One region of the uncultured Phascolarctobacterium sp. genome, then DNA from elsewhere that is predicted to be linked to it. Evidence: riboswitches for the same ligand, from Rfam matches in the RefSeq annotation. Region 1 holds a riboswitch; the other holds the start of a gene.
The links. Region 1 has a riboswitch for cobalamin ahead of Q4G98_RS00115 (TonB-dependent siderophore receptor). Riboswitches for the same ligand answer to the same signal wherever they lie in the genome.
Positions count from the first base shown of each region.

Region 2: another riboswitch for cobalamin. It lies ahead of Q4G98_RS07130 (TonB-dependent receptor); the one in region 1 lies ahead of Q4G98_RS00115 (TonB-dependent siderophore receptor).

Region 1 covers NZ_CATWDQ010000001.1:21,361-28,967, reverse strand. The annotation lists gene Q4G98_RS00120 (carbon-nitrogen hydrolase family protein) at 1-271, opposite strand, end outside; gene Q4G98_RS00115 (TonB-dependent siderophore receptor) at 345-2,285, opposite strand; cobalamin riboswitch at 2,484-2,664, opposite strand; gene Q4G98_RS00110 (MerR family transcriptional regulator) at 2,767-3,603, shown strand; gene Q4G98_RS00105 (hypothetical protein) at 3,644-3,934, opposite strand; gene Q4G98_RS00100 (radical SAM protein) at 4,024-5,058, opposite strand; gene cobN (cobaltochelatase subunit CobN) at 5,045-7,607, opposite strand, start outside.
Region 2 covers NZ_CATWDQ010000007.1:68,512-76,118, forward strand. The annotation lists cobalamin riboswitch at 217-398, shown strand; gene Q4G98_RS07130 (TonB-dependent receptor) at 765-5,885, shown strand; gene Q4G98_RS07135 (hypothetical protein) at 6,015-6,377, shown strand; gene Q4G98_RS07140 (hypothetical protein) at 6,391-7,359, shown strand; gene Q4G98_RS07145 (hypothetical protein) at 7,540-7,607, shown strand, end outside.

The DNA.
Region 1 (7,607 bases):
TATTATCTTCCTGTTCCCCGCAGCCTAAAAACAAACGTACCCCCAAATTTACAGTTGCTTCCTTAAATGGGTTATAAACACCATTAGTAGTGGAAGCAAGCACATACTTTTTCTCGCTTTTTACCATAAAATACCCTTGCAGTGCCATTTCAGGCGTCAAAATCCATTCTGCACCAACAGCAGCAGCAATCTTCATGCCATGCAAGATTTTCTCTGTATTCGCACTTTGCGGGCCGCCACAGAAATCAAAATGTAGAAATGCTATTTTCATAATTGACTCCAAATTAGTAAAATTGCGGCAGCACAGGTAAACCACATGCCACCGCTGATGAAAGGAAGCTATGTTAGAACGAATACTCTACGCCGACTAAGACATTTCGGCCTGGTTGTGAGTACCAACCAACTCCACCAGGATGACGCATATCATAAGTCATATCCGTATACATTCTGTCGAAAATATTATTTGCTTTCAAGAAAATATTCATCCCCTTTACCGGCTTATAATTCAACGCAGCATCCATTGTCCAGATATTTTTAAAAGAATCAGCCACATCATTTTCGTATTTTTTATTACCAGGACGATCCACTATACCTTTTACAGTCACAATTCCATTGAATTTACTATTTTCGTAATTAAGTGATAAATCATATTGCCCTTTTGGAATGTAACCATTGCGGTTAGCATTAGAATCAGAATTTGTAGGTGCAATATAAGTATGAGTATAAGCCAATGTAACACTTAAATTTTTATCAAATAATTTTGTTAACTGCACGTCCCAACCTTTAATCCGTTCCGCTCCAGCATTGTAGTATTTCCATGTGTCACTATTAAACCCAATAAGGTTGTCTGAATCTGTCTGATAATAATGAGCTGCAAAAGTAGTTTTATTATCAATTCTGGTATTGAAACCAATCTCTTTGGTTTCCCCTTCTTCTGGATTCAATTTTCCACTGCCATAAAATGGATTATATAATTCATATAAATATGGGGCTCGGAAAAACTCCTTATATGATACATACATTGTAGTAATATCATTAAAATCATAAGAAATAACGCCACTGGCTGTAGTTTTATTTCCATATTCGGAATGTTTAGATAAACGTACACCAGGTGTAACAGTGAAAGCACCGAACTTCATTTTATCTTCAATAAAAAAAGCCTTATTATCTACGGTACCAGTCATATTCGGTGTATATTGATCCTGATACTTATTCATAGCATCCTTATAATAATCATAACCACCAACAATAGTGTGATTACCGTCTGCATAAGTCAACTGATCAGAAAAACCCCATGTTTTTTCACGCATCAGCCACAATGTTGCCGGATGATTAGTATCATCATCTAAATCTGAAGTACGTGAAAAAAATGACAAATTATTATTCAATTTATCATTAAATTTATAATTAAATGCCACTGCATATTTCGTATTATTTTTACTTCCATCAGTCATACCACCAGTGAAAATGGTCGGTCCCATCATATCAGAAGAAGTCTCAGGACGCCCATAGTCTAATTTATATTTGGAATAGCTAAAATTAATATCTGCTTTATCACCGAATTTCTGACCAATTTTTACGCCATAACTCTCGCTGTCAATCATATTGCGCGTATAATTTCCATGTCCATCTTTATAGTCTTTCATTTTGTCCTTTTGTGCATTAACAGTCCAATATAATCCAGCTTTAGTCATGCCCTGATTATAAAAATTATAAGTTCGCTTTCCATAACTGCCTACAACTGCGGAAATTTTACTACGGCTTACTCCCGTATCAGGTTTACGAGTAATAATATTGATAACACCACCAACTGCATCTGAACCATAAAGAGTGGACGCAGACCCTTTTAAAACTTCAATTCTCTCGATATTATCCATATTGCTTATTTCTGAAGGCTGAAACACACTAAATGTCGATCCATTGGTGTTTGCACGCATACCATCAACTAAAACCAGCACATGACTAGTACCATTTATATACAAATAATCTGCTGAATAATTAGCACCAGTTGCGCTATAGTTCTGAATGCTCACCCCGGGAACACTGCGCAGTGCATCACTAACCGTTTGATAATGCTTATCTTCTATTTCCTTACGTGAAACAACATTAACGTTAGCATTAGAGTCAAAATTTGACTGCTCGATTCTTCCGGCAGTTACAACAATCTGATCTAAATTAAACTCACTTATTTTCCCTTCTTCAGCATGTACTGCTGTACCCCCCCAGATGACATTACCACTTACCAGTAAAGTCATCAAAATTTTGTTGCTTAAACTTTTCTTCACAATTCATCAATTCCTTTCCTAAACAACTTTTTTATCTGTCAAAAAATGCTTCACCCTTTTCTTTCAGGCCGTAAAACATTTTTGCCAAAACAAAAGAAAAAACCTTCTGTCACTGCGACAAAGGTTTAAGGAAAAAGGAAAAGAACTGACAAGTAAACACGTACTTTTCCTATATTTCCACCTATCTCTCGCAGGGAAATACAAATTATTTTAACAGGCAGTTCTTCTGACTCTGGTTCATTGCTTACCTTGCCTTCCCAAGAATTTCTTCTCAGTGACATATTAAGGTTCACTCCCCATTACAGCGGCGGGACCATACCGGATTTACACCGGTTTCTCTATTAACTCTTGACAAGAGACCCGTTAAAGTATTCAATTGTATATAGAAGTATAATTTAAAAATAATTTATTACTAACTGTGATTAAGGCTAAACTATATACCTATAGTAGAGTCAATAGAAATTTTAAGGGGTTTTAAGTAATGGCAGAAAAAATATCAGAAAACTATTTTACTATCGGTGAATTCGCTGGTCTTTTTGGTGTTTCCAAACAAACGTTATTTTATTACGAACGCAATAAAATCCTTATACCTGCTTTGATAGAAGAAAACGGTTATCGTTATTACGCTTTGGAACAATATTTTATTTTTGATATTATTATTAATCTACGTAAACTTGGTGTTCCATTAAAAAAAATAACAAGTTACATACAAAATCGTAATATTGATGATCTGCAAAACCTTTTTTCTAGTAAGCAAAATGAATATAAACTACAAATAGATATTATGAGTCGTAATATACTCAATTTACAAACAAAAATAAATCGCCTTGAAAAAGTAAAAAAAATAAAAACTGACAGAATAACTTTAGAAGAACATGAAAAAGAATATATAGTTGTCAGCAAATTTACTGACCTTAATTCTTCGATGAAAGAAAAAATAAAGCTTGTAGCCAAACATAATTATCCATTTGCTGTAAGTGAAATTTTAAATGAATATTTAATGGGTTATATCCTTCCTTATGAAAAATTGAAAGCAGGCTTATTATCAGATATAACCTCAATTTTTACCACGGTTTCTCACCCCGATGAATACAATGACGTAAAAATAAAACCGGAAGGTCTTTACGCTTCTATTTTTACACCTAATGGTTATCATGTAAATTACAAACATACAATAAAAAAACTTTTTGACTTTATTGAGTTGAATTCTTTAGAAATAGTTGGTGATTTATATATAGAACAATTACGTAATTATTGGTCTACAGAGTCATCTCAGCAATATGTAACTAAAATAATGATTCCCGTAGATTATAAATAAAAATACAGCTCAGACTAAAAAAAGTTCTGAGCTGTATTTTTTATTTTACTTTGGCAGCATCCAATACCTGTTGAAAAATTTTATGTGCTTCTTCGGAAGAACGGCCTTCTGCCAGTGCGGCTTTTGCATGCTCTACAGCCATTTTATAGGTTTTATGTGCAGCGTCATCAGGTAAATTATCAATATCGTAATTCATTATCTGATTGAACATAGCATGAATCTCTTCTGCAGATTTTCCTGCTGCTTTAGCCGCTTCTACGTGTTTCATCGCCATTTTGTAACGATATTCTGCATGAGGTGTTTTCGGCAATTCATATTTGGGGTGTGTCATAGTATATCTCTCCTTTGGTATATGATTTCAGGTTTCCCTGTCTTCATCATATGTCATATACCTATAGTAGAGTAAATACTTTGATAGAATTATTTTTTTATTTGTGCTATCGACACTCTTTTTAGCGCGCACTCGCTGGGATATGGCGTTTTAACGCCGCTGCCATACCAGCGGGCAAAACAACCGCCGCCGCATAGTTTAAAATCTTCGCACTGCTTACAGAAAAACATTGAAGTCCTGATCTGTTCCTGCACTTTATTCACTAATTTATTATCCAGACCGGTTTCAACATTACCGATATAAAAATCCTTATTGCCAACCAGTGAAGAGCAGGCATAAATATCGCCTTTAGCATCAACAAAAGCAGCCTCTCCGTTCATTGCGTAACAATGGCCAAATTCATGGGAAGAATCAGCACAAAGTATTTTAACGCGTTCCTGCTGTGCAAAATATATTTTATAACCTGTTAGACGTGCTAATTGACGTGATTTTTCATAGACCTGTTCCATAGCCCTGCGCATTGCTGTTTCAGAAGGCGGCTGCAAGTCTGCTCCTCTGCCCTGACCACGCAGCAAATCAAAGCCTATCCTGCGAATATTACCTATAAAATACGCAAATTCAACTATTCCAGCCAATTCATCAACATTTTCATCTGTTACTACACAGGTAATACCAACTGCTATATTATTGCGCTTTAAAACTTCTAAGCCGTGTAAAATAGCACTGGTGGCTCCTTCTCCAGCTTTTGTCAGGCGCAGCTTGTCATTTACCTTGGGCCTGCCATCTAAACTGACGCCAATTGCAACCTTATTTTCAAATAAATATCGTGCAATTTCATCTGTCATCAAGGATCCATTTGTCTGGATCTGCAAAATTGCTGGCAAATTCTTTTGCTGGACATAAGCTACAACAGCTTTTAAACACTCAAAGTTCAGCAGCGGTTCGCCGCCGCTGAACTGAATAACAAATTTTTCTCCGCTGCCGGCCGCCAAATCCACAGCTTTAAGAGCATCATCAACTTTAAGCATACTGCTTTCATGTTCTGAAGCATAACAATACTTACAGGCAAAGTTACACTCTCCGGTAAGACTGAGAACCAGCATTTTTATTTTAGGAATGTTCATCGCTGCGTTCCTCTAATTCTCCTTCTACTGATAAATAGATCTTTTGCAATTCTGCTTTGGTTTCAGGTTTTGCCTGCCACAAACCGCGCTGCTCAGCTTCCAGCAACACTTCGGCCATGCGCTGCAGGGCCCAGGGATTAACGTCACGCAGCCATTCCTGAACTTTGGGATCAAAAGTATACTTTTCAGCATATTTTTCATACATCCAGTCTTCCATGACAGCGCTGGTAGCATCCCACTGGAAGCTGTGCGCAATATAGTTGGCCATATCGGCGGCACCTTTATAGCCGTGTTTCATCATACCTTCAATAAATTTCGGATTGATAGCTTCACTGCGGAAAATACGTTTAGCCTCTTCCTGCACACTGTGCATAACGACCTTGCTTTTATCTGTGCTGTCGCCGCAGTAAGACCGCGGGGCAGAACCTTTGATGCTGCGTACCGCGGCAATCATTCCACCATGATATGCATTATAGTCGTCAGAACTGAGCATATTCGTTTCATGGTTATCTTCGTTCTTGATCGTAACGTCTAAACTGCCCATGCGTTTACGGAATTGCTGCGGCAGAAATTTACCTTTGACTTTACCGCCATAGGCGTGAGCGCCCCAGCGCACATAAACATCGGCAATATCATCGATGCTTTCCCAATTTTTCGCTTCCAGCAAAGCCGCCACGCCAGCCCCGTAAACACCCTGCTCATCGCCAAAGATACGGAAAGACGCCTGCCGCCAGGCATCTTCTTTAGTTAAACCTTCTGCTTCTAACTCCTGACTGTCGGCCAGTAAATGTTTACGTACATAATTTTGTTCAGTGTCTTCTTCAAGTTCGCCAACCAATAAAACAGCCTTATCAAGCAAATCCATGACGCTGGGCATCGTATCCCTGAATAAACCGCTGATTCTTGCGGTAACGTCGATCCGAGGTCGTTTCAATTCCATGAGCGGAATGATTTCAAGACCGATTACCCGCTGACTGCCATGCTGCCATTGTGGCCGCACACCCAAAAGGTATAAAAATTCAGCGACACATTGCCCATGACTGCGCATATTGGCTCCCGACCATAACACGATGCCGACGCTTTCCGGATAACGTCCCTCTTCGCTGATATATCTTTCGATTACCTGATCGCCTAAATTTTTACCGATTTCCCAGGCAGCAGGAGTAGGCAGATTGCGCGGATCGATGCCATAAAAATTGCGGCCTGTTGGCAGCAGATCAGCACCGCCGCTGCTGGGAGCACCGGATGGCCCAGGTTCTACATACTGCCCTTCTAATCCCCGCAAAAGATTTTCCCGTTCCTGTGTAGTCAGCATCAGGTTAGGATAAATGGTATCGCAGATATAGATACAGATATTTTTAAGCCTTGACTTAAATTCGCTGCTTCCATCACGTACCCACTCAAATTTTTCCAAACCACACAGCGTTTCTGCCTCAAAGCTGTTCTCAATCAGGTAAATTATGATTTCACGGCTGCGGGCACGTAATTTGTCAATCAAGGCACCGTAAGTAATATTTAAAGGTTCGTACATCAAACCGCTGTTCTCCAGCAGGTCATAATAGTCAAAATCATACTGGCTGGCCAGTACCTGCATCAAAGAAGGTATCTCACCGTTTTCCAACCGCGTCAGCAGCAGCAGATACTCACGCAGATTTTCGTCCTGGGGCGGCTGCCCCAAAATATGCAATCCTATCCGTACCTGCATATTTTTCAGATCCGTAATATAGTTGTGCAAATCCATAACATAATCGTTGAAAGGTTTTTCTTCGTCACAAATAACTTCGTCCTGCAAATTAGCCTGCATTACTTTTTCTATAATAAGCGTTTGCAGTTTTTCCAGGTTTTCCGGCTGCGTTTTTTCAAAATGGCAATACTCATCCATCAGTTTTTCCAATTCTTCCAATTCGTCATAAACACCAGCATCCGTCATTGGCGGCGGCAGATGTTCGATCAGGCAGGCCGCGCCACGCCGTTTAGCCTGAATACCCTCACCGGTGATAGTAATAAGATAAGGGTAGATATTGGGAAGATCACCTAAAGAAACATCCGGATAGCAGGTATTATTCAATCCGGCATTTTTCCCTGGCAGCCATTCCAATGACCCGTGAGTACCAACATGCACTACGGCATCAGCCTGCCAGATGTCGCGCAGCCAGTGATAGAAGCCCAGATAATGATGCGTGGGCGCACAGAAGGGTGAATGATAGATCTTACTTGGGTCTTCTCCAAAACCACGTGGCGGCTGCACCGTAACGAAAATATTGCCGTTCATCGTTCCCGGAACAAGCAGATCTCCATCATAATTCATTACTTCTCCCGGAACTTCGCCCCAATCTTTAAGCAGCTGTGCTTTAACGCTATCCGCCTGCCTGTCAAAAAACTTTTTATAATCAGCGCCGCTCAGTTTCTTTGCTTCTGCCAATTGCTTTTCAGTAAGCATGGCCCTGTCGTTAGTAGCATTGGCTGTCAATTCGTTAATAAACGCTTTGCCGTCATCAGGAATATTATCAACCTTATATCCCCGTTCATGCAACGCCTGCAAAACAAGT
Region 2 (7,607 bases), on a different contig from region 1:
CAGAGAGTTGGAAAAACTGGTATACGCTTGTTATGCAAGTTTTTCTGCCCCTCTGCGTCAGCAGGGGGGCAGTTCTTATTTCCTGCAGGTTCAGTCATAGCCTGCAAACTCCACTCAACTCAGACCTTTGGGCGTGGTGCCGCTGGGGTGGCGGCATCCATGCTTGCGGTCATAAGTGCCGGAGTAATAAATGACGTGTCCATTGACAATTTCAAAAATGAAAAATTAGAGCTGGGTATTTTGGAATGTAGAAATCCAAAGTTTTATAGGGAAGTCCGGTGGGAATCCGGCGCTGTCACGCAACTGTATTAGGGAGCTTCAGTATCGCAGTCCTTTCACTAAGGGATGCTGGGGTAATGATCTTGAGTCAGAGTGCTGACTGGTTCTATCTTTTGAACAGCCTGCGTAGACAGACTGGGAGAAAATTTTGCAGAGATATTTAAGTTTGGCGTTTTGCCAGACAAATATTTCTGCGGACGCTATGATTATGCGCTGAAACCAGCAGCGCGGAAATTTTAGTATTTTCGACCAGAAAAGCGGAGCAGGCTGTTTGGTAAAAACAAACGCTGCACTTTCACCGAATGGACTGGTAGAAAATGCAGCGTTATTTTTTGCTGAAAGTGTCCGAATTTTACAGCGGCAGGTAAAAATGCGAGTAGTGACGCGTACTTACATACTGCTGTAAAATGACAGTTTCTAAACGATGATCATGTTTAGAAACGGCAAAACAGAAATGCTGGAATTTTTAAGTTGGTGTGGAGGATATGATGAAGAAAAATTTGAGAAGGCAAAGAACATTACAAGTATTACCGGCGGCTATTGCCTTATCGTTAGGCGTAATCGCACCGTTTGCCCCCCCCCAGTGTGCATTTGCGGCTGATATCCAAACGCAGCCTGATGGCGGTGCGCATTATATCAATGTTGGCTCAACTGTTACTGGTCAGGATACGTTTCTTGACCTTGAAAAAGGAACATCAATCAGTAATAGTGTCATTAATGAATATAAAACATTTAGGTTAGGAAATTCCAATTTCTTTTCAGTAGTATCAAAAAGAGACGGCACGACTTCAACGGTTAAGATAGTAGATCCTATGTTTAATTTTAACAAATTTTTGGCAGATGACATATCTGCACCAAGTGATGCAAATGCTGTGGCTATTAAATTACGTAACAGCGATGGTGAGTACTATTATAAAGTGCTTGGAACTAAAGATAAGGGATTTGGTTATAAGGCAGCAACGAATCCAGCTACAGGAGTACTGCTTAGTCAACTTGTTGGTATGCAAACATCAGCTGCGCAAAGTGAAATATATGGTTATCTAAAAAATGGCGAAAATGAAAAAGTTAAGGAATGGATGACTAAATATCTTCCTTGTTTGTGTTATGTTCAAATAGATGCTGCGGATTTGGAAAAGATTGAAAATTATATAGATAGTAGTTCATCAGAAGGCAATAGTCAATTAAACAATTATTTGCAAAATGATCAGTATGTTTTAAGTGGTGATGATATAGCTATTAAAGGTTCCATAGAAACTCAGTGGAACTTATTATGTAGTGGCAAACCAACAGATTCGCCAACAACATATTCTTATAGTAACAAAAAAATTGAATCGAATGCTTCTTGGCGTCCGATGGATAGGGCCATATATAAAGTTACTGTTAGTGATCAATACAAATTAGAGAATAAATATTGGGTAACAGGTAGTGGGCAAGGAGCTATACCTGCTAAGGATTCCACAAGCGGTAAGTTTCCTACTACAAATGGTACTGGTACTACTACTGATAATGGTGTTGGTAAGGATGAGCAAGGTGAAGAGAATAAAGAAGTGATAGCTAATACTTCAAGTACAGGTATTTTTACGGCTATTACTGTAGATAAACTGGAAACTGGAGCGGGCAGTATTATTGATCTAAGCTACTTAAATACCAATAATGATGACGGCATACCTTTGGTTTTACAAACAGAAAATAATAAGTTGGATGTTTCATTTGAAGATCATGATCAAAATAATATTTTGGCAAGAATTCAGTTAAATCGCGCTTTGATTGTTAATGACGCGACAATGGGGCAGAATACGACTTTTAGACTAGGTGTTTATAGTGATGGTGATTCCCGTACTAATGACACAGTGCGTATTACTAACGCTGAACAGCACGATGAGGATAGCAACGGCAAAACCAATCTCAATATCCAGTTGGGCTGGGTACCAGAGATCAAAGAAGGCAGTGCAGGAGGTTCATGGACTCCCTCGGAGAAAAATATTGAGAGACAAGTTGCTCAAAATACTTTACTGGGCATTTATAATGGAGCAGATAAATTTACAGTAACAGCACAGCAGTCAGAAATAGACGGGGTTTTTGGTACTTATTTGTTGTTGCCGGAAATTGGTCAGTATGATGATTATTATAATACCGGTGTTGAAGGCGACAAACAGGGTACAGCCTGGTATTTAAAAGGTTATACCTATGCGGATACGGGAGAGTTATCGGAAAGCGGCAAAAGTGTTTCCGAAAACAGTACGGTGCAGAATAATTTTGTCAAAGCCAATAACCTCAGCCTCTTCCGCCGCAGCGAAAACCTGCACGGCGGAAGATTGAACCGCCAGGAAGCTGGCGGTAATGGGCCCCAGCATGATGAGAGCGGACTGGCCGGCGAGCTGCGCGAGAATTTATGGGCCGATGTCTGGCACGGCAAATTTGACGCCAAGGCGGCTTATGCCCGCAGCACCAACCAGTCTTATAACGGCTTTCAGGTCGGTTATGATAAGCTGCTGAGCAAAAAATTCTATGGCGGTAAGGTCTATACCGGTTTTTATGCCAGCAAGATCGACGGCAAAAGTACCACAGCTGCAGGTAAAGGCGAGCAGGACAGCTATGGCGTAGGCGTTTACAGCAGCTGGGTGGGCGACAAAGGGCACTTTATCGACCTGGGGGTCAACGCCTTTAAACTCAAAAATGATTATCACTTTACCGGTAATACAGGCAACGGCAGCATCGGTAAGGTCAAAGGCGATAACAGCACCTGGGCTTATGGTATCGGCGCGCAGTACGGCAAGCGCAATGAACTTAGTTCTAATTGGTTCTGGGAACCTTCCGTATCTCTGTATGTGGGCCATGTGGATGAAAGCAACTATAAACTGACTAACGGCTTGGGCATACACGAGCAGGGCTATGATACTGCCATTGGCAAGTTGGGGCTGAAAGCTGGTAAGAATATCGGCGACAAAGGCAACCTCTATGCTGGCGTCAGCTGGGGACACGAGTTTGCCGGCGGGCAAAAGCTGCACCAAAGCTACGGCCCTTTAAACAGACTGGTTGAAACGGTTGGCGGCAGCGACAGCTGGTGGGAATGGAACGTGGGCGGCAAAGTAAAACTTTCGCCCAATGCTGCCTTGAACCTTGATTTTATCAAAACTACCGGCAGCGACGTAGGCAACGAATGGAGCATCAACGGCGGGCTGGACTTCAGCTGGGGCGGTTTCGGCAGCGGCGGCAGCAAAGCGGCTAAAGTAAATGCTTCAGGCGGGGAGCCGTCTGTAAGCGGTGGCGGCTTTGCCAAAGCCAATGCGCCCACCGTGGTAGTGGGGCAGGCGCCCAAGGTCGGCAACGTGCAGGTGCCGCAGATGCAGCAGAGTGTTGCTGTCGAAAGCGGCAGCGCTGACAGCCGGGCTGTTTATGATATGGACGAGGCGGGCAGCAGTGTTGTCCGTGATGATACGGGCAGCGTCAGCGGCACAGTCACCGGCGGCATGGGCGAGTTTGAGCTGGGCGGGCTGACTGTTGAAGCCAAGCGTCCCGACTGGGAAAAGAACCTCAGCCCGGGTCAGGTCAGCGTTATTTATACTAAGGAATTTGAAGGCGAGCAGAAAGATCTGCCAACCTTGCTGCAGCGTGTGCCGGGTATGTACATTCAGCGTGTCAGCGGCCTCGGTCACTACACTGTAGCCCGTACCCGTGGTTCGTCCGCATCGCAGGTCAATGTTTATGTAGACGGCGTATTGATGAACCTGAACGGTGAAAGCGCTGTCAATTTATCGGCTATACCTGTAGATAATGTGGAACGGATCGAGGTCTACCGCGGTTATGTACCGGCCCGCTTCAGCGGCGCGCCTTTGGGCGGCGCTATCAACATCGTTACTAAAAAACCAACAGAAGGAACTGGGCATATTACCCAGGGCGTCAAATCCTATGGCGGCTACAGCAGTACCTATGAATACAGCATGCCGCTTGGCAGCGGCAGTTTGCTGGCTACCTATGCCCGCGACATCTGGCAGGGTGATTTTCCATATGTATATAAAGGAGCTACAACAACCCCAGAGTACAATAACAAAAGATACAACAGACAAAGCAATGGTTATCAGAATAATAACGCCATGCTGAAATGGCAGGATGATAACTGGACTGTAAAAGCCGTTTATAAAAAACTGCATGAACAGCTGCCAGCCAATCTTACCAGTCTCAACAGCTGGTCAGGCTCTGGAGGAAATGGTACTTGGTGGGAGGAACAGCATGGTTACACGGCTTCTACGCAGGATATTGATTATAAAGAATTCAGCGTCGGTCAGCGCGATACCAGCGGCAACCTGGACTGGGGATGGCGGGCAGACTATCTGCACAGTAAAAAAACTTACCGGAATACCGGCGGTTATAAAATAATGGAGGATAGACCTTTTGTAAGTGAAAACGATTTTCTGCCGGGACGTTTATGGTCGGAGTATGTTTCTAAAAAGTGGAACGGCAATATGAATCTGGCTATGAAGATGGGCAGCAACCATTTGCTGGAATTCAACGGTGATTTCAGCCGTGAGACCATGAACTGTGATGGCAACAGATGGTGGCTGAGCGATGCTGAGTCAAAACCTAATGATAGTGGGTTGCGCGAACGTAAAATGCTGAATAAATACAGCATCAATGAATATCACTTTACTTTGCAGGATACAATTACATTAAATGATGACGGTGATTTGAAGCTGACACCGATCTTCCGCGGCGATAAGGTGGAAATGGAAACCATGGGCAGCAACGACCAAAGGTGGAAATGGTCGGGTGGTGTGGCTCTGCAGAAGCAGATCAATGACCAGTGGAGCTTTAAAACTACCTGGGGTACCTATAACCGGCATCCTAATTTTTATGAGATCTTTGGTGACGGTGGCTATACTCGTCCTAATAAGGCAACAGCAGATTTTTATGATTTGGATAATGGTGATGTTTGGGAAAGCGGCAAACAGTTTGACTTTAGCCTGAACTGGCAGGGTAAACTGGCTAAAGCTGATACCAGTACTATCCTGACATGGTTCCAGCGCGATGCGAAAAACCAGATCGTTATGAGTATGCCAATGGGGGCTGGATCTGATGTTTTGGCACAGTACTTTAATATGGATAAAGTTGACGTGCATGGCATTGAACTGAGCCATAATATGCAGTGGCGCCGTTTGGGCTTGAATCTGGCTGCTACCTGGCAGAAGAGCGAGGCCAAAACGCGTCCTTCGACCGGGTCTTGGCTCAGCTCTCCGGTGTCGTTGACTCCGGAATGGGTGGTCAGCGCCAGGTTGGATTATCTGTTCCCTGGCGATAAACTGAATGTTTTTGCCGAATATAATTACACGGATGAATTTATTACCAATGCATTTAGAGATAATCGGGGCTATGTGAGAGAGCTTGGTATCCGTTCTTACAGCACAGTTGATATCGGGTTGAAATATAAATTTGATAAAAACTGGAAGCTGAGTGCCGGTGTCAACGATGTCTTTAACAAGGGCTATGATGTTATGGGTTATGAGTATAGTAGTGGTAATGGTGGGTCAAATTACAATGGCAGATATTGCAATCTTCCGTGTCCGCTTGCCGGCCGTATGTATTACACAACGCTGGAATATAGTTTCTAAATTTTATTATAATACAGCGCCAGTACAGAGATACTGACCTGATTTATATAAATGCTGTTTGAATACAGACAGTAATGAATGGCAGCGGGAACAGACCGTAGATAAGTTAACTTTAAGGAGGTTGTGAAAATGGCAAGTGAAAAATTAGCAGCAGGATTAGTAAACAGCGGGTATAGCGTCGGCTGGGTAGGTGCTTGTACTGTTGGCGTGACGGCTACGGAAACAGCTGTTACTCAAATCATTTCCGGTACCAATATGACTACAGACCCGCGTGTTTTGCCAATCAGTATTACCGGTACTTTGCGTACTTTGGTCAACAGCTATGATTACAGCGGCGTCGGCGAGTTGGGGCAGTCTGGCAGAGGTTTGTATGGTATTTACGATCCATCCAACTGGTCACAGAAGCAAACGGCTCAATGTAATGCGACTTCGCCTGTTACCGGCGTGCAGCAATGGTCTACTACCAATCCTTATGGTATTGTTTGTTTATGACGGCGTTATGTATATGATTGCTAACGATTGCAATCCTACTACCCGTAAATGCTATATTTACAAATATAATATGGCGGCGGATGCTTTCAGTGAGACTGGTTATGCTTATGAATTTACGCCGGATATTGCTGGCGATACTACGCAATGGAAAGGCGCCGGCTATGGCCTTGATTTGCAGATCAGCGGCAGTTCTGCTTATCTGATTGCAGTTTTCGGACGCTTTACCAACAGCGGTTGGACATACACCTTTGGCGAGTCAGCTATCGTAAAAATTCCTCTCGGAAGCGGTACGGCGGCAATGGCAACTGCCGGTAATAACGTGACCGGTGTGGTTGTCAACGGCACTTATGCTTACGTAACTTCTGTTGGCGGCGCTCAGCAGGCCAATGGCAATCCTGCATCGAAACTGGAAGTGTTTGATATTTCGGGTGCTTCTCCTTCACGTGCAGCAACTATTGCTGTTTCGGATATTCCAAATAGCTTTGGCGGTGATTTTGTTGATGTAGCTTTTGTTAATAACAAAGCGTATGTGTTGGCAGCTCATTATAATACTGCATATTCTCAATATAGCTACATTGTCATCCAAACTATGGATGATTCTTTGCAGAATGGTACATTAAACACTAAAGATGAAAATGATGAATATACTGTTCCACCTCTTTATGTAGAAAAAACTGTTTCTCCTGCTTCACCATGTTTTGCTTTACTGCCGGGCGAAGGCAACGACCTGTATCTGGTTGACGGCGTGAAGTTCCAAAGCATTGATACTGCTGTAGATATTGATGCTGCAGGTGCTTTGAGTACGGTTAAATCTGCAGGCGACTTTGCAAATGGGAATGCGACTGGTTATGTTATCAATACTGCGGCTATGGTAATTGAAAGAACTGCTGCTGCACGTGGTCTGGCAGCTGCTAAAGCAAGCGTTACCAAGATCGCTAAACGTCTGGCTCGTCCGGAAGATTTGGAAAGAAAGGATAAATAAGCAAATCGCTGTGTGATGAGCTTGTTTCCAACTTAAGTTTTCAGCATTATTTTTACTGCCGTATCGTCACTACCCGCCGCTTGTGCGGCGGCTGATACGGCAGTTATGCTATTTAAGTGCCGCAGCCTGCTAAAGGGCTGCGGCAGCTGAATAACATAAATTTTGGGAGGGTGTATGGTTATGGAAACGATGCAGAAAATAAAAATACTGCTTGTGGCGGCTGTGCCGCCGGCAGAGCGCGGTGAGGC